Regions from separate parts of the Halobacillus sp. KGW1 genome, predicted to be linked through region 1. Evidence: riboswitches for the same ligand, from Rfam matches in the RefSeq annotation. Region 1 holds a riboswitch; each other region holds the start of a gene.
What was found. Region 1 has a riboswitch for S-adenosylmethionine ahead of mmuP (S-methylmethionine permease). Riboswitches for the same ligand answer to the same signal wherever they lie in the genome.

Region 1 (4,144 bases):
GGCATTTTTCACATAACTTCCACCGCTGCCGCCGATATACCCTGTATAAAAGAAGCCGCCGCGGTTATCGAGGTCCATAGCATAAACCTCTTCTGCTTCCTCTTCTATGCCGTAGTCCGAAAAGAAATCACTATCATAATTGTTCCGGACGAATTCTTTATCCGATACTTCGATGATGGTATCTTCTTCTTTCTGGGTGTCCTGATAGACCTGCACGAGGTAATCGTCGTAGAGCATTAAATCACGACCGTCTTTGGAGGCTTTATGTACGGCCTCTTCAGAGTCGGTGATGCCGGCTGCCACTTTCTCCGGCTTCTGATCATAAGCGCGGAAGATTTCCGATTTGTTGCCCACATCATCGTATACGATATCCTCCATTGGGTATTGATCCCCGACTGCATCCACTACGTTGGAGCATGCCGTCAAACACAGCAGGCCGAGCAGAATAACCGGGATGGATTTGAGTTTCATACTCTTCATCTCCTGTTTTATTCATTTTCTAGAGGGCGTAGCATTAAGGAATTCAAGCGCCAGTGTGTTTCCTTCATACTGGACTGCCAATGTGGAGGGTAGTCTCCCTGCACCTCGAAGCGATCGGTATATGTCCGGTCTTCATCATCCGTGATGACCCGTTCCAATTCGAAGGAGAAGGTTACCCACACATCATATTGGAAGGTCGCCCATTCCACCCCGTGATCGGTTTCGGTGCTGAGCGGGCTCACCGGCTGTTCATCCAAATAAGATTGAAATTGCTTGTTCCGTACGGTGTAATGGACATCTGTGATGTGCTCCGGATCGACTTCTTTGTTCATATAAACGTCACGAAGAGCGGTTTCATAAACCCGTTCATACAAAAAATAGGCATCCAAAGCACCCCAATTTTGATTGTCGATCTCGTTTAACGCAGCTATCGTATGAGTGAGAAAAGCAACTTCAGTAGGCTCATAGTCTTCATCTGTGATGTAGGTATCCATTGATACAGTCAGGTTGTCGGGTTTCTCTGAATCTCCTTCTCCATAGACATCAATTTCTCCCGGCATGAACATACCAATGAGCACGAGCAGTGCGAATATGGAGCCGATGACGATTCCTGATATTTTTAGTATTTTTATGAAGGTTTTCATTGTCTATCACCTCCTCAGAAAGGGAACGGAACGTGAGTGTTAAGGCAATTTCATCCATTTTAACCACTCTCATTATACGTTCCTATGAATCTAGAAACAACAAAATTCGAGGATATTCGGAACATTCAAGTTGCAGCGTAAGAATAAAATTCAGCGTTGACATTTTTTATTTGCGTTGTTAGAGTATTTAAAAAATACATATTTCTTATCCAGAGAGGTGGAGGGACTGGCCCTTTGAAGCCTCAGCAACAGGTCTGAATGCAGACACTGTGCTAATTCCAGCGGGTGTTGAATAACCCTGATAGATAGGAGCTTCCTTTTATTTGTCGGTAAACGCACCCGCTCCAGGGTGCGTTTTTTTATGTATTTTTAGATGAAGAGAAAGTGGAGGGGAAGAGAAAATGGAACAGAACTTCAAAAGAGAAATGAAAACACGCCACCTTGTGATGCTGTCACTCGGTGGAGTCATCGGAACCGGGCTGTTCCTCAGTTCCGGATACACCATCCAGCAGGCAGGACCATTTGGGACGGTGCTTGCCTATTTGATTGGTGCGTTGGTCGTTTACTTAGTGATGCTCTGTCTTGGTGAGTTGTCTGTACATATGCCTGAGACTGGTGCGTTTCACAGTTATGCCGCGAAGTATATCGGTCCGGGAACGGGGTTTACGGTTGCCTGGCTTTACTGGCTCACCTGGACAGTGGCGCTGGGATCGGAATTCACAGCTGCCGGACTGATGATGCAGCGGTGGTTCCCGGATATAAGTGTATGGATATGGAGCGCTTTATTCGCGATTTTGATCTTCGGATTGAATGCATTCACCGTGAAGTTTTTTGCAGAATCAGAGTTTTGGTTTTCTTCTGTCAAAGTCATCGCCATTTTTCTATTTATTCTACTTGGTCTGGCTGGAATTTTCGGTATTGTGCCGCTTGCAGATTCTGAACCAGCTCCGTTCTTTTCTAATTTCACAGAAGCCGGTTTGTTTCCGAATGGGGCTTTCGCCATCTTAATGACGATGCTGGCGGTCAACTTCGCATTCTCCGGTACAGAGTTGATCGGTATTGCGGCGGGAGAAACGGTCGATCCCGCGAAAACAATCCCGAAAGCCATCCGGACGACGCTCGTACGGCTCATTCTTTTCTTTGTAGGAACAATTATTGTGCTTTCCGCGCTGCTTCCGAGTTCGGAAGCCGGAGTCATTGAGAGTCCTTTCGTTGCCGTTTTGGAAAGAGTCGGTGTTCCATTTGCCGCAGATATCATGAACTTTGTCATCATCACGGCTATTTTGTCTGCAGCGAATTCAGGGTTATATGCCTCCTCCCGTATGCTGTGGTCTCTCGCGGATCGGAAGACGATCTCTCCGAAATTCGCGAAAATGACGAAGAAAGGCATTCCGCTGAACGCCATCTTATTCAGCATGCTTGGTGGGGGACTGGCTCTGTTGTCCAGCATCATTGCGCCCGATACCGTCTATATCGTGCTGGTATCGATTTCAGGACTTGCAGTCGTTATCGTATGGATGAGCATCAGTCTTGCTCAATTTAATTTCCGGCGGGCTTATGTGAAAGCTGGGAACAAGGTGGAGGACCTGGGATACCGGGCGCCGCTTTATCCATTGGTGCCGATCGCATCGTTCCTGCTCTGTCTTGCCGCCTGCATCGGAATCGCCTTTGATCCGACACAGCGGATCGCCCTGTATTGTGGAATTCCATTCATCATCCTTTGTTATGCAGGGTATTATCTGTCACAATCCAAGAAGAAACGGAGAGTAGAACATGTCGAACAGAATCAACAAGCGCAATCCTATTAAACAACTATTGGAAACAAAGAAAACGATTATTCTCGATGGGGCGTTGGCGACAGAATTGGAGACATACGGCTTCGACCTTGATGATCCACTTTGGTCCGCCCGTGTGCTGCTTGAGAATCCGGATGCTATCCGTAAGGTTCATGCCGATTATTTCCGTAATGGTGCGGATATTGCCATCACCGCTAGTTATCAAGCAACCATTGATGGGTTTAAGCAGCGGGGGATCGACGAAGATAAGGCGCGCACATTAATTAAAGATACCGTTCGCCTGGCACAGGAAGCACGCTCGGATGTCTGGAGGGAAGCGGATGACAGAGCTTATCCTGTCGTTGCAGGTTCGGTTGGCCCTTATGGCGCCTACCTTGCTGACGGCTCAGAATATATCGGGAACTATGGTGTCACGGATGAGCGGCTGAAAGAATTTCACCGTCCCAGAATAGAAGCGCTCATCGAAGCGGGTGCCGACGTGCTTGCCTTTGAAACGATTCCTTCCCTCCAGGAGGCGAAAGTACTGACGGAATTATTGGGCGAGTATCCGGGCGCCAGTGCGTGGCTTTCCTTTTCCTTGAAGAATGGCAGCCAAATCAGTGATGGAACGGAATGGAGACGTTGTATAGATGTGATCGAAGGGAGGGAGCAGGTGGTAGCAGTCGGAGTGAACTGTGCTCCGATTCCTGATGCGACAGAGGCAGTCGGCCATATCCGGGCTCTTACAGATAAGCCGATTATTTTATACCCGAATTCGGGAGAAACATACGATCCCGACACGAATGACTGGTACGGGGAACGCTCCTGCCAGCGTTTCGATGAGCAGTCCGATCGGTGGGTGGAAGCCGGGGCAACGATCATAGGAGGCTGTTGTCGTACGACTCCTGATCACATTCAATCGCTGGCAAGGCGCTGGCAGAATAGGTAAAAAGAGAAAGGCCTTTCTGATTGGGAAGGTCTTTTTTTATGTGTAAAAAGCACTAGACAAGCGGATGAATTTTTATGCAATAATCACTAAATTCAGAAAATTATGTGGAAACTTTGTGAATTTTAAGATAACATGTTGTTAGAAGTAAATTGTATACAATCTTCGAATACAATGGTGGGATGCAAAATGAGTAGTAGTGAAGAGAGAGCATATGAAAAGGTGAAACGTGCCATTATGCTGAAACGGCTTGTTCCGGGACAGCGAATTACGGAAGATTGGGTAAGTAAAGAGTTAAA
Region 2 (4,144 bases), on a different contig from region 1:
CCGATCAATCCAAACGTTCAATTCTCTATGAACGGAAGGAAAGATATTTTTGTACACGTGGTACATGAGATGCAGGGCGTTACTCGGTACATTTGCTTTCATATGTTTCCCTCCCTGTCTATTTCTTGAGTTGCTGTTGTAAAAACCAAAGTGTATAAAGGTACACATCTTCCCACTCCGGCTCATTGAATAGTTCATGGTATAATTCCGGCCATTCTTTGTATGTTTTTTCTTTAGCATCCACTATATGAAACCATTCTGCCGTTTTTTCCGCCACTACCAGTTCGTCACGTCCCGCCTGCAAGACAAGAAGAGGTACATCCGGAAACTGGTTGACGTCCCGGAAAGCCAGACGGGAAGCACGTTGAAACTCCCGGTACCAACGCACAGAGACTTTCTTAAGGACAAGTGGATCTTTACGAAACTGTTCGACTTTCACGGTATCCCTTGTAATCAATGAAGGGTCTTGGTTGGCATCCATACGTAAAGAGGGCGCTATGATATTCAATAGGTAGGACAACCATTCCACAGGCGCACTTACACTGCCTTTAATAGCCAATGCAGGAGACGAGAGGATGATACCATCCATTTTCTGTTGCAGCTGTTCCATTACCCGCACCGTTACAAGACCACCCATACTATGACCGAGCAGAAATATTTTTTTATCGGGATCCGCTTCCCCGATCCAGCCCTCTACTGTCTTTATGTACTCCTCAAAGGAATGGATATGACCTTTCCTTCCGGGTGAATTCCCCTGGCCAGGCAGATCGCCGTATATAACATCGAAACCATCTTTATGAAGCCGATCCGCCAACCGCTCATATCTTCCACCATGTTCAAATGCTCCGTGGACGATAATGATGGTGCCGTCTGATGCTGGAGATTGCTTTTTATTCACAGTCTATCCCCCGTTCCATCTGCTATACTATCCTTAACTAATATTATAAGGGGGTTTACTATGATTTGCGAATATAAAGGAAAGCGCCCGTCTATACACCCGACGGCTTACATCGCTGATGATGCCGTTATTACAGGAGATGTTTTTATCGATGAAGGAGCAAGCATCTGGTTTAAAACCGTCATCCGCGGGGATGTAGCTCCGGTACATATCGGCAGGAATACAAATGTACAGGATCTCAGTATGCTTCATCAAAGCCCGGGTCAACCACTCATCCTTGAAGATGGCGTGACGGTCGGTCATCAAGTGACCCTGCATTCCGCACACATTAAGAAAAACGCACTGATTGGTATGGGGTCCCTCATACTCGATGGAGCGATAATTGGAGAAGAAGCTTTCATCGGCGCTGGGAGCCTCGTCCCGCCGGGAAAAGTTATCCCTCCAAGGACGCTCGCTTTCGGCCGGCCCGCGAAAGTAGTTCGGGAACTGAACGAGCATGACTATCAAGAGTTGGAAAGGATAAGAACCACTTACATAGAGAAAGGAAACTATTATAAACAGCAGCAAGAAAAAGATTAAAAACAAAAAAGTACCCTTGCGGGTACTTTTTTTGTCCTTAATTAAAACGAGATTTTAATTGTTCTGCTTTGTCCGTACGCTCCCAAGGGAACTCAATATCCGTGCGGCCGAAATGACCATAAGCAGCCGTATCACGGTAGATAGGTCGACGCAGATCCAGCATCTTGATAATACCGGCAGGGCGCAGATCGAACAGATCACGCACAGCTTCTACCAGCTTCTCTTCCGATACTTTGCCAGTACCATTCGAGTTGATGGCAATGGAAACCGGCTGCGCTACACCTATTGCATACGCAAGCTGCACTTCCACAGCGTCTGCAAGTCCGGCAGCTACGATGTTCTTCGCAACATAGCGGGCTGCATAAGCAGCAGAGCGGTCCACTTTCGTCGCGTCTTTCCCGCTGAAAGCACCTCCGCCGTGACGGGCATATCCGCCATACGTATCCACAATGATTTTTCTTCCCGTCAAGCCGGCATCCCCTTGAGGACCGCCGATAACGAAACGACCTGTCGGATTGATGAAGTATTTCGTCTGCTCATCAATGAGCTCCGCCGGTACAACAGGACCGATCACATGGTCGCGCAGATCTTTCTTAATCTGCTCCAATGTAATTTCTTCCGCGTGCTGTGTAGAAATGACAATGGTATCTACGCGGACAGGTTTATCCAGCTCATCGTACTCGATGGTCACTTGTGTCTTCCCGTCCGGGCGCAGGTAATCCAGCGTGCCGTCTTTACGGACATCCGAAAGACGCTTGGACAGTTTATGTGCCAGTGAAATAGGAAGAGGCATTAGTTCTTTCGTTTCATTATTAGCAAAACCGAACATTAAGCCCTGATCTCCAGCTCCGATCGCTTCAATCTCATCGTCGCTCATCTTGCCCTCGCGGGATTCCAATGCTTCATCCACTCCGCCTGCAATATCAGGGGACTGCTCATCGATGGCAGTCAGAACGGCACACGTATCCGCATCGAAGCCGTATTTGGCTCGAGTATATCCAATATCTTTAATTGTTTGACGAACGATGGATGGGATGTCTACATAAGTATTTGTACTGATCTCTCCTGAGACGAGCACAAGTCCCGTGGTCACTGTTGTCTCACATGCAACCCGAGCATTCGGGTCATTTTTTAAAATTTCGTCTAAAATGGCATCAGAAATCTGGTCACATATTTTATCGGGGTGACCTTCTGTAACTGACTCTGATGTGAATAACCGGCGATTGGCAGGCATTCTGAAAAACTCCTCCTTCTGTAAGTACAAAGTATTAGACGGAACTCTTTACCAGTATGTGCAGAAACGAAAAACCGTTTCCTTCGTTCATGCTTCATCCACAACCATTAGAGCTTTATATAGGAATCTATACCGGATGACCTCCGGCTCGGATATTTCTCCATAAAAAGAAAAAACCCTTCCTAATGTCGAGGAAAGGGGCTGCTTCCTTTCGCTCTTATCGTCCAAGAAGGAATTCGTTCCTTCCTGCTTCAGGTTAGCACCATGCCATTCTCATGACGGTTGCTGGGTTTCAAAGGGCCTGTCCCTCCACCAACTCTGGATAAGAGAGTTTCCGTTCTTCGTTATCGTATCGAAAACCATGTAACATGTCAATCAGATTCCACCCGTCTCCCCGACCAGGTACGGTTTTTACGGATCCTTACAAAACCAAGGACCCGCCACCTTTTCTTTCCATTTATAAACGTTCACACCGGAAAAAACATAGGATAGAAATAAACCATCCGGATTTTAACAGGAAGCCAATATTTGTTCACAAAATATTGGAAACAATTTCACCAAATAGTATGGACTATAAAAATGAATGTGTTATACTAATTCCATCTTAAGGATGATTAAATTATTTGACAAAGGCGGGTCGACTTATATGAGTACCATTAACCAAATGTCTGAACTTAACCTATTACTAGCTCAAGAAAATGTCCATCACCAACTTTCCGTTCCGCACTTGGTGGAGAAGATCCTCTCTCGCAACGAAGGCACATTAACAGAAAAAGGTGCAATTCAAGCGACTACTGGTACTTACACCGGCAGATCACCAAAAGACAAATTCATCGTCAAAGACGACACGTCCGAACAAAAAGTGGATTGGGGTACGATCAATACGCCGATTGACGAGAGTACTTTCGTTCAGCTTTACCACAAAGTTCTTACGTATTTAAAGAAGCGGGAAGAACTCTTTGTTTTCAAAGGGTTTGCCGGCGCAGAAACACGGTATCGTCTTCCCATCCAGGTCGTGACAGAGTTTGCGTGGCACAATCTTTTCGCTAAACAGATGTTCATTCGTCCAAATACGGAAGAGGTGGCAGATCATGAAGCGGAATTCACGGTTATATCCGCTCCGACCTTCAAGGCTGATCCTGAAGTGGACGGGACAAATTCAGAAGCGTTCATCATGATTTCCTTTAAACACCGTATCGTCTTAATTGGCGGAACCGAGTATGCCGGGGAAATCAAAAAATCGATTTTCTCCGTCATGAACTATATTCTTCCGGAGAAAAACATCCTGCCGATGCACTGTTCAGCGAACGTTGGTAAAGAAGGCGATGTCGCTCTTTTCTTCGGGTTATCCGGAACGGGCAAGACCACCCTTTCTGCAGATCCTTCCCGCCGTTTGATCGGGGATGACGAGCATGCGTGGTCGAACTACGGCG
Region 3 (4,144 bases), on a different contig from region 1:
TCCTGAAAGACCGCCGTTACTTGAAACAGGAATAGAAGAGCGGCAGCTTAAGCTGCCGTTCTTTTTTATATCGTTATCCTTAGGACCGTACGGGGTACATAGAGACAAAGAGAGGTGAAACTATGAAGAAGTTGACCAATCAATACTTAGAGGAAGCAATCGAAGACAGCAAACCGTACGCTTCCCATGGAAATGTCAATATGACCATTCCTCATTTCGATGAAACAATCAAAGATCACTTAAGTGTTTCCATCCTCACAACACACGGGGAGTCCTATTCCGCCGGTGGAGACAATCAGCACATTCCTATGCAGAGCACTTCCAAAATCATCGGCCTCATGCTTGCCCTCCAGGATTTCGGGAAAGACCGCGTCTTCCAAACCGTAGGAATGGAACCGATGGGTGATTTTTTCAACTCGATCAGTCAACTGGAATCACATGTGACCCACAAACCGTTTAATCCAATGATCAACGCAGGAGCTATTGCGGTCGCCTCTCTCATTAAGGGGCAGAATACGGAAACCCGCTTCGACCGATACCTTACTTTCCTTCGCCGCATCACAAGTAATGATCAGCTGGAGATGAGTGAAGAAGTCTACGAAGCAGAAATAGGCAACGGAGCAAGAAACCGATCTCTCGCATACTTTATGCAAAGCAACGGGACACTCGTGACAGATGTAGAAGAAGCACTCGACCTTTACTTCCGAATGAATGCAGTCATGATGTGCTGTACAGACTTCGCGAAGGTAGGACTCTTTCTGGCAAAAGGCGGCGAAGACCCCGCAAGCGGAGAGCGGCTGATCCCACCCCACCATCTTCGGACTGTGAAGGCGATCATGATGACCTCCGGCATGTACAATTCATCCGGCCACTATGCAGTAGAAGCAGGGTTCCCCTGCAAAAGCGGTGTATCCGGCAGCATCATCGGTTCCGTCCCCGGCCGGATGGGAATCGGTGTCGTCGGGCCTGCCATTGATAAGAAGGGGAACAGCACAGCCGGCGGAGCCTTAATCAAAAAACTGTCCAAAGATCTCGGCTTAAATATGTTCGGGGTGGAAAATACAGATGCAGAGGAGGAACATAATGGCGTTTGACTACGACCTTGATTTCGACCATATCAATTTCAAAGAAAACCCGGGAAAGTACCGGGTCGGTAAAGGAGAGCAGGGGGTCCTCCTTGTCGAGCCTTACAAGAGTGAGATCCTGCCGAATTGGCGATTCAAAACACCGGAAATTGCTAAGGAATCTTCCGAGAAGATTTATGAGCAATTCCTTGAATATAAGAAAGCAGAAGATATTGTAGGTATGGATATGGCCCGTAAATTCCTCCAGATGGGATACACACGCTCCAGACGATACGCCAATTATAAAGGCGGAAAAAAGTACGGCGATGACGGTAAGGTGAACGAACGGCAGATCGATGAAGAAAAAGCGGAATCGGCACGCATCTTTGAAGAAAAATGGAAGCTGGTGCGTGAAGATGAAGAGTATCTGAAGCAAAAAAAGAGACACCAAGAAAAATACGGATAAAAGTAAAAATTTCTACAAGGTATATTGTCAAAAGTTTCTGAGTAGTGTAAAGTAGTCAACAACATTTACATTTATACAATTGAATCTCTTATCAAGAGAGGCAGAGGGACTGGCCCTGTGAAGCCTCAGCAACCCCTGGTCTAACCAGAAAGGTGCTAACTCCAGCAAGTTGTCTATTCAACTTGGAAGATAAGAAGAAGAGCGGAAACGTCAAAGTCTTCTTATCTAAGAAGGCTTTTTTTATTTATATACAAGATTACTAGAAATGAGGAATGTTCACATGTGTCCGCACACTGATACTAAATTCGTCCAAACTGGAAACCAGAAAGAAGAGCCCACAGGCGCGATAAATCCCCCTGTTTATTTCTCTACCGCATACCGTCATCCCGGCTTAGGGGAATCCACAGGCTTCGATTATACCCGGACAGGAAACCCGACCAGGCAGGCTCTGGAGAAGTCCATTGCTGATATCGAAGGCGGCGAAGCCGGGTTCGCCTTCAGTTCCGGAATGGCTGCCATCCAAACGGCCCTTTCTCTATTTAAGCAAGGGGACGAAATTATCGTTTCAGAAGATCTATACGGCGGGACATACCGACTCTTCGAGCATATGAAAGAACGCTACGGCCTGAATTTCCACTACTGTGACAGCAAAGAGCTGGATAATTTGACTGCTTACATCAACGATCAGACCAAAGCCATTTACATTGAAACACCGACAAATCCACTAATGCATACAACAGATATCCGAGAGGTATCTAAACTGGCAAAAGCACACGACCTGCTCTTGCTTGTCGATAACACGCTCTATACTCCCGTCCTGCAAAAACCGCTGGAAGAAGGGGCGGATGTCGTCATCCACAGCGCAACCAAATATCTTGCGGGTCACAACGACGTACTTGCAGGTATTCTTGTCAGTAAAGGAAAACAGGTCAACGAAACGCTGGAGTTCCATCAGAATACATCCGGCGCCGTCCTTTCCCCACTTGATTCGTGGCTGCTTATGCGCGGAATGAAGACCCTTCCGCTGCGAATGAGGCAGCATGAAACAAACGCGAAAGCCGTTGTGGATTATTTAAAAGAGCACCCTGCGGTAACAGACGTCTTCTATCCGGGGCGAGGCGGAATGATTTCTTTCCGTCTGCAGCATGAGCAGTGGATCGACCCGTTTCTGCGCAGCCTGAACTTGATATGTTTTGCAGAAAGTCTCGGGGGGGTTGAAAGCTTTATTACGTATCCGGCTACACAAACGCATGCGGATATACCGGAAGAAATCCGCACGGGATACGGAGTATGCAACCGTCTGCTTCGGTTCTCTGTAGGAATTGAGCACATCGATGATTTACTGGAAGATTTGGAACAGACCTTGAGCAGCTTACTGAAGGAGGAGATTGTACAATGACCGACCATTCCATTCAAACCCGTCTACTGCACAGCGATTATAAATTTGATCCGCAGACAGGTGCCGTCAGTGTTCCAATTAACCAAGCATCCACGTTCCACCAGCAGGATTTCGATCAACCGGGCGACTATGATTACAGTCGTTCCGGCAATCCGACACGAAAAGCCTTGGAAGACACGATCGCCGGGCTGGAGAGCGGCACCCACGGCTTCGCCTTCGCATCCGGCATGGCCGCTATTTCCACCTCTTTCATGCTTTTATCGCAAGGGGATCACATCGTCATTACAGAAGATGTGTACGGGGGTACGTTCCGCATGGTCACCAACGTGCTCGATCGATTTGGGATCGATCACACATTTGTCGATATGACAGACTTGGATGCAGTGGCACGAGCCATCCAACCGAACACGAAGGTTCTTTATATTGAGACACCATCCAATCCCACCTTAAAGATCACTGATATACAGGCGGTAACGAAGCTCGCAAAAGCCAATGAATGTTGGACGTTTGTAGACAACACCTTCATGACACCGGCCCTCCAGCGGCCGTTAGAATTAGGTGCCGATCTTGTCCTTCACAGCGCTACAAAATTTATTGCAGGCCACAGTGACGTCGTAGCTGGTCTCGCTGTTACCGGCTGCCCTGAAATTGCTGAACGTTTGGGATTTTTGCAGAATTCATTCGGATCGATCTTGGGCGCACACGATTGTTGGCTCGTGCTTCGCGGCCTTAAGACGCTGCACACACGACTCACCCAGTCTTCCCGCTCGGCGGAACTAATTGCAGAGCAGCTGCAGAAGCATCCGTTGATTGAAGAAGTGTACTATCCAGGGTTCTCCTGTCATCCGGGCAGTTCCACCCACTCCTACCAAGCGGATGGTGCGGGAGCGGTACTTTCTTTTCGATTAAGAGATGAAGATGCGGTCCGACAATTCACCAAAGCGGTACAAATCCCTGTCTTTGCGGTGAGCCTCGGAGCAGTAGAATCAATTCTCTCCTATCCTGCACGCATGTCTCATGCTGCCATGCCGAAAGCAGAACGGGAAAAGCGCGGCATCACCGATGGACTGCTCCGCCTATCCGTCGGATTAGAAAACCCGGAAGAGCTGCTGGCTGATTTCTATCAAGCACTCAAACAGATTCAACCATATGCATTTACTACGAATGGGAGGCCGAGCCATGAACTTACGTGAAGCATTACAGAACAAAACATTG
Region 4 (4,144 bases), on a different contig from region 1:
GTAATCAAATCATAATCACCTGGTCCTGCTCCGACAATATAAACCTTAGCCATCTATGATGCTCCCTTCGGTATCCACCCTTTTTCTTCCAAAACCTGCAACAGCTGTTCGGCACATGCTTCGATATCATATTGATGAGAGGAAACAACAGCTTCCGGTGTTTCGGGGGCTTCATATGGAGAATCGATTCCAGTAAAGCCTTTGATCTCTCCGGAGCGGGCTTTTTTATAAAGCCCTTTAGGATCACGTGCTTCACAAGCTTCCAATGGACACTCAACATAAACCTCAAGGAAGTCCCCTTCTGGAATTGAGGCGCGCACCTGCTCCCTGTCACTCTTGAACGGAGAGATAAATGCTGTCAGTACAATCGTCCCACTATCAGCAAACAACTTTGCGACTTCCCCAATCCTTCGAATATTTTCCGTACGATCCGCTTCAGAAAAACCGAGATCCGCATTCAATCCGTGACGGATGTTGTCGCCATCAAGAAGATACGTATGAACACCACGCTCATGCAGGAGATGGTTCAGCTGATTGGCGATGCTGGACTTGCCGGAACCGGAAAGTCCCGTGAACCAGAGGACACCACTGTGGTGTCCATTCTTCTTCCGGTAGGATTCCTGACTTACAGATGCTTCGTGCCAAGTAAGATTCCGTTCCATTCCCTTCACCCCTTTACGTCTGCAGCTTTCGCCTGCAGCCCTTCAATCAAAACTTCTACAACTTCCGGGCGGCTGAATGTCTTCGGCGGTTTCTCCCCGCTCCGTAACAGCTCACGGACTTTGGTTCCGGAAAGGATGACGTGGTTTTCCTTATCGTGCGGGCACGTCTTGTGAGAGGCCATCGCTTCACATGCCTTACAATAAAAACTGTGTTCAAAGAACATCGGAGTAATATCAAGTTCGCCTTCGTCGTAGTGAGAGAATATCTTCTGTGCGTCATACGTTCCGTAGTAGTCGCCTACTCCAGCGTGGTCACGGCCGACGATGAAATGAGAGCAGCCGAAGTTTTTACGGACGATGGCATGGAAGATCGCTTCCCTTGGACCTGCGTAGCGCATGGCTGCACGGAAAACGGCCAGGGTCACGCGGTCCTTCGGATAGTAATGATCAAGCAGTACCTGGTAGCTCTTCATCCGAACATCACTTGGTATGTCATCGCTCTTCGTCTCGCCCACCAACGGGTTCAGGAATAGACCGTCAACCGTCTCCAAGGCCGCTTTTTGAATATATTCGTGGGCGCGGTGGACAGGGTTTCTTGTTTGGAAACCGACAACCTTCCTCCATCCGTTCTTTTCGAAAAGTGCTCTCGTTTCTTTCGGATCGAGGTAAAACTCTTCTCCGTGTTCTTTTGCTGACGAAGCAAAAACCTGGATAGTACCGGATACATAATAGTCGGGGCGTTCAAACAACTTTTTGACACCCGGGTGAGCAAGGTCCGTAGTTAAATATACTTTTTGCGCTTCTTTTTCTTTGTCAGGTTTGAAGATGTCTTCGATCTCAATCACACCGTACACCGTTCCATCATGGATAAGCTTGGCTTCTTTTCCTAACGATTCTGCCTTCTCTTCACTTACAGGCAGCGTAATCGGAATGCTCCAGGGTGTCCCGTCTTTCAAACGCATCGTATCGACGACGGATTCATAGTCTTCCTTGTTCAGGAACCCTTCCAGCGGACTGTATGCTCCGTTACCGATCAGCTCCACGTCACTGAGAGCCATTCCATCCAGTTCGATACTGTCCTTCGGTAAATCCTCCGGTGTTTCGTTCCATCTATTGATTAACTTCCCTCCATGGGGTTTAATGACTGCCATTTCATACATCCTCCTATTAGTTCGTTTCGATTAGTTCGTTTCTGATGGGCCCGGGGTGTGAAGACCACACTCCGTTTTATTAAATCCTTTCCAGCGGCCGGAGCGGTCGTCGCCGACGGCCTGGGATGTACAAGGAATACATCCTACACTTGGATAGTTTTGGTCATGCAAAGCATTGTAATCCAAGCTATTTAGTCGGATATAATGCCATACGTCGTCCCAAGTCCAATGTATCAGTGGACAAACTTTCACGGACTTAAACCGTTCATCTTTGTTGATGAAATCCGTCTTCGCTCTGCTCGGGGACTGTTCTCTGCGCAGGCCGGAAAGCCAGGCAACCGCACCGGACAGTGCCTCTTCCAACGGTTTGATCTTCCGGATGTAACAACACTGGTCCGGCTGTCTCTTCCACAAAGCGGAACCATGCTTTTCTGCCTGTTCTTCCACTGTAAGCTCCGGTAATTTCATATGAATATGAAGCGCCGGATACCGCTTCTTCACTTTATCAATCAAATCGTAGGTTTCCTGGAAGTGAAGACCTGTGTCGAGAAAAACGACATCCGCATCCGGTTTGACCTGCGAAATCAGATCGATGAGTACCATTCCTTCTGCGCCGAAGCTGCACGCATAAACCACGTCAGAACCATACTGGTCGTATGCCCATTGAATGACCTTTCTCGCGCCTTTCGTATCATCCTCTGGCTGATCATTTTTGAATGGATCACCGGAAAAATGCTGGTACGTAAGTAAGTTTCCCATACACTCGCCTGCCTTTCTCCAAATAAAAACGCCCCTCTTCCGGAAAAGAAGAAGGGCGTCTGAAAGTAAGATACGTCCTTCTTATCTTTCCAAATGCTTTCAGCATCTGCTGGAATTGGCACAGCGTCTAACTTTAACGGTTAGACCCGTTGCCGAGGCTTCGTTGGGCCAGTCCCTCCACCTCTCTAGATAAGAAAAATTAGTCGGTTGGATATTTCAAAAAAACTAATTGATTCAAATAGTAGGCTTCTTTCTAAGATATGTCAACAGGTTTTTTAAAAATTACAACTTTTCTGTTTTTAATATTGACAATGGTCCCCCTCTGCTTTAATTTGGTAAGTAATCAAAGCAAGATACTATATCCTTATGAAGAGCCGGGGGAGGAAACTGGTCCAACGATCCCGCAGCAACCTTTTAAAGGTGCTCCATCCAGCAGACATTGTCTGAAAGATAAGGAGAGGAACGAAAGCCTCTTCTGTGTGAAGGGTTTTTTTATTTTTGTAGAAAACCTCTTCACACATAAAACCAAGTATTCTCATATGATTAATCATACACCATATGGGAGCTGGAATTAAAGGGTAAAAGGAGAGGTTGGATTGAATAAATTAATTGTTTTCGCATTAGTGGGATTTTTTGCTCAGTTAGTCGATGGTGCTCTCGGCATGGGCTTCGGATTGACTTCCTCAACGATTCTGCTTGCCTATGGACTTGCTCCGGCAGTAGCTTCTGCATCCATTCATATGGCTCAAGTGGCAACGACGGCCGCTTCCGGCTTCTCTCACTATAAATTCGGGAATGTCGATAAGCGTCTCGTCGTTATTCTGGCTGTTCCCGGTGCCATCAGCGCTTTTCTCGGTGCAGCTGTATTAAGCTGGGTTCCAGGAGAAATTATCCGACCCTACATATCACTCTTCCTCCTCGTATTAGGAATCTATATCATCATTCGTTTCCTTACCATGGGACAGAAGCGGCCCCAGGAGAAGCGGCCTTTCAAAAAGAGCTTTTTGTTTCCACTTGGATTTATCGGAGGTTTTCTTGATGCAGTCGGCGGCGGCGGGTGGGGACCAGTGAATACGCCCGTTCTCCTGGCAAGACAGAAGCTTGAACCCCGAAAAGTGATTGGAACGGTAGATACCAGCGAATTCATCGTCACTGTTTCTGCGACCCTCGGGTTTCTTATCTTTCTTGGCTGGGAGCAATTCAGCTGGCTGCTCGTATCTGCGTTTGTGATCGGCGGGGTTATTGCGGCCCCCCTTGCTGCCTGGCTTGTGAAAATAATGCCGTCTCTCGTATTAGGTGTCCTCGCCGGTGGATTCATCGTTTTGACAAATATCCGAACGCTTTTGAATACAGTAGAGCTTGGAGACACCTCCATCGCCATTATTTACACGGCTTTAGTCCTTGCCTATATCTGCATGGTTCTCTTGTCCATCCGCAGAAACTTCCGGCTTAAGCCGGCAACCAGGTAGCAGGAACAGTGTTGTCCTGAGCAGCACGCTTTTATGATAATATAAAAAAAGAGATCAGAGCTGTATGCTCTGATCTCTTTTTCTATATTTTATTCAATAGAGA

Region 2: linked by a shared signal. The riboswitch ahead of metK (methionine adenosyltransferase) and the one ahead of mmuP (S-methylmethionine permease) in region 1 are both predicted to bind S-adenosylmethionine.
Region 3: linked by a shared signal. The riboswitch ahead of AXG56_RS18180 (methionine biosynthesis PLP-dependent protein) and the one ahead of mmuP (S-methylmethionine permease) in region 1 are both predicted to bind S-adenosylmethionine.
Region 4: linked by a shared signal. The riboswitch ahead of AXG56_RS04140 (phosphoadenylyl-sulfate reductase) and the one ahead of mmuP (S-methylmethionine permease) in region 1 are both predicted to bind S-adenosylmethionine.

Annotation. Positions count from the first base shown of each region.
Region 1 is NZ_LSOC01000004.1:243,648-247,791, reverse strand. Features, by position in the region: gene AXG56_RS16160 (DUF4247 domain-containing protein) at 1-471, opposite strand, end outside; gene AXG56_RS16155 (hypothetical protein) at 489-1,124, opposite strand; SAM riboswitch class I at 1,327-1,436, shown strand; gene mmuP (S-methylmethionine permease) at 1,526-2,932, shown strand; gene mmuM (homocysteine S-methyltransferase) at 2,898-3,848, shown strand; gene AXG56_RS16140 (GntR family transcriptional regulator) at 4,035-4,144, shown strand, end outside.
Region 2 is NZ_LSOC01000003.1:5,701-9,844, forward strand. Features, by position in the region: gene AXG56_RS08985 (tetraprenyl-beta-curcumene synthase family protein) at 1-102, opposite strand, end outside; gene AXG56_RS08990 (alpha/beta hydrolase) at 119-898, opposite strand; gene AXG56_RS08995 (gamma carbonic anhydrase family protein) at 959-1,477, shown strand; gene metK (methionine adenosyltransferase) at 1,515-2,711, opposite strand; SAM riboswitch class I at 2,926-3,040, opposite strand; gene pckA (phosphoenolpyruvate carboxykinase (ATP)) at 3,358-4,144, shown strand, end outside.
Region 3 is NZ_LSOC01000006.1:29,788-33,931, forward strand. Features, by position in the region: gene AXG56_RS18165 (cytochrome d ubiquinol oxidase subunit II) at 1-35, shown strand, start outside; gene glsA (glutaminase A) at 123-1,094, shown strand; gene AXG56_RS18175 (DUF4385 domain-containing protein) at 1,084-1,530, shown strand; SAM riboswitch class I at 1,616-1,726, shown strand; gene AXG56_RS18180 (methionine biosynthesis PLP-dependent protein) at 1,811-2,929, shown strand; gene metC (cystathionine beta-lyase) at 2,926-4,122, shown strand; gene AXG56_RS18190 (bifunctional homocysteine S-methyltransferase/methylenetetrahydrofolate reductase) at 4,109-4,144, shown strand, end outside.
Region 4 is NZ_LSOC01000002.1:677,644-681,787, reverse strand. Features, by position in the region: gene cobA (uroporphyrinogen-III C-methyltransferase) at 1-53, opposite strand, end outside; gene cysC (adenylyl-sulfate kinase) at 54-662, opposite strand; gene sat (sulfate adenylyltransferase) at 668-1,813, opposite strand; gene AXG56_RS04140 (phosphoadenylyl-sulfate reductase) at 1,844-2,572, opposite strand; SAM riboswitch class I at 2,651-2,768, opposite strand; SAM riboswitch class I at 2,934-3,029, shown strand; gene AXG56_RS04135 (sulfite exporter TauE/SafE family protein) at 3,169-4,041, shown strand; gene AXG56_RS04130 (DAK2 domain-containing protein) at 4,131-4,144, opposite strand, start outside.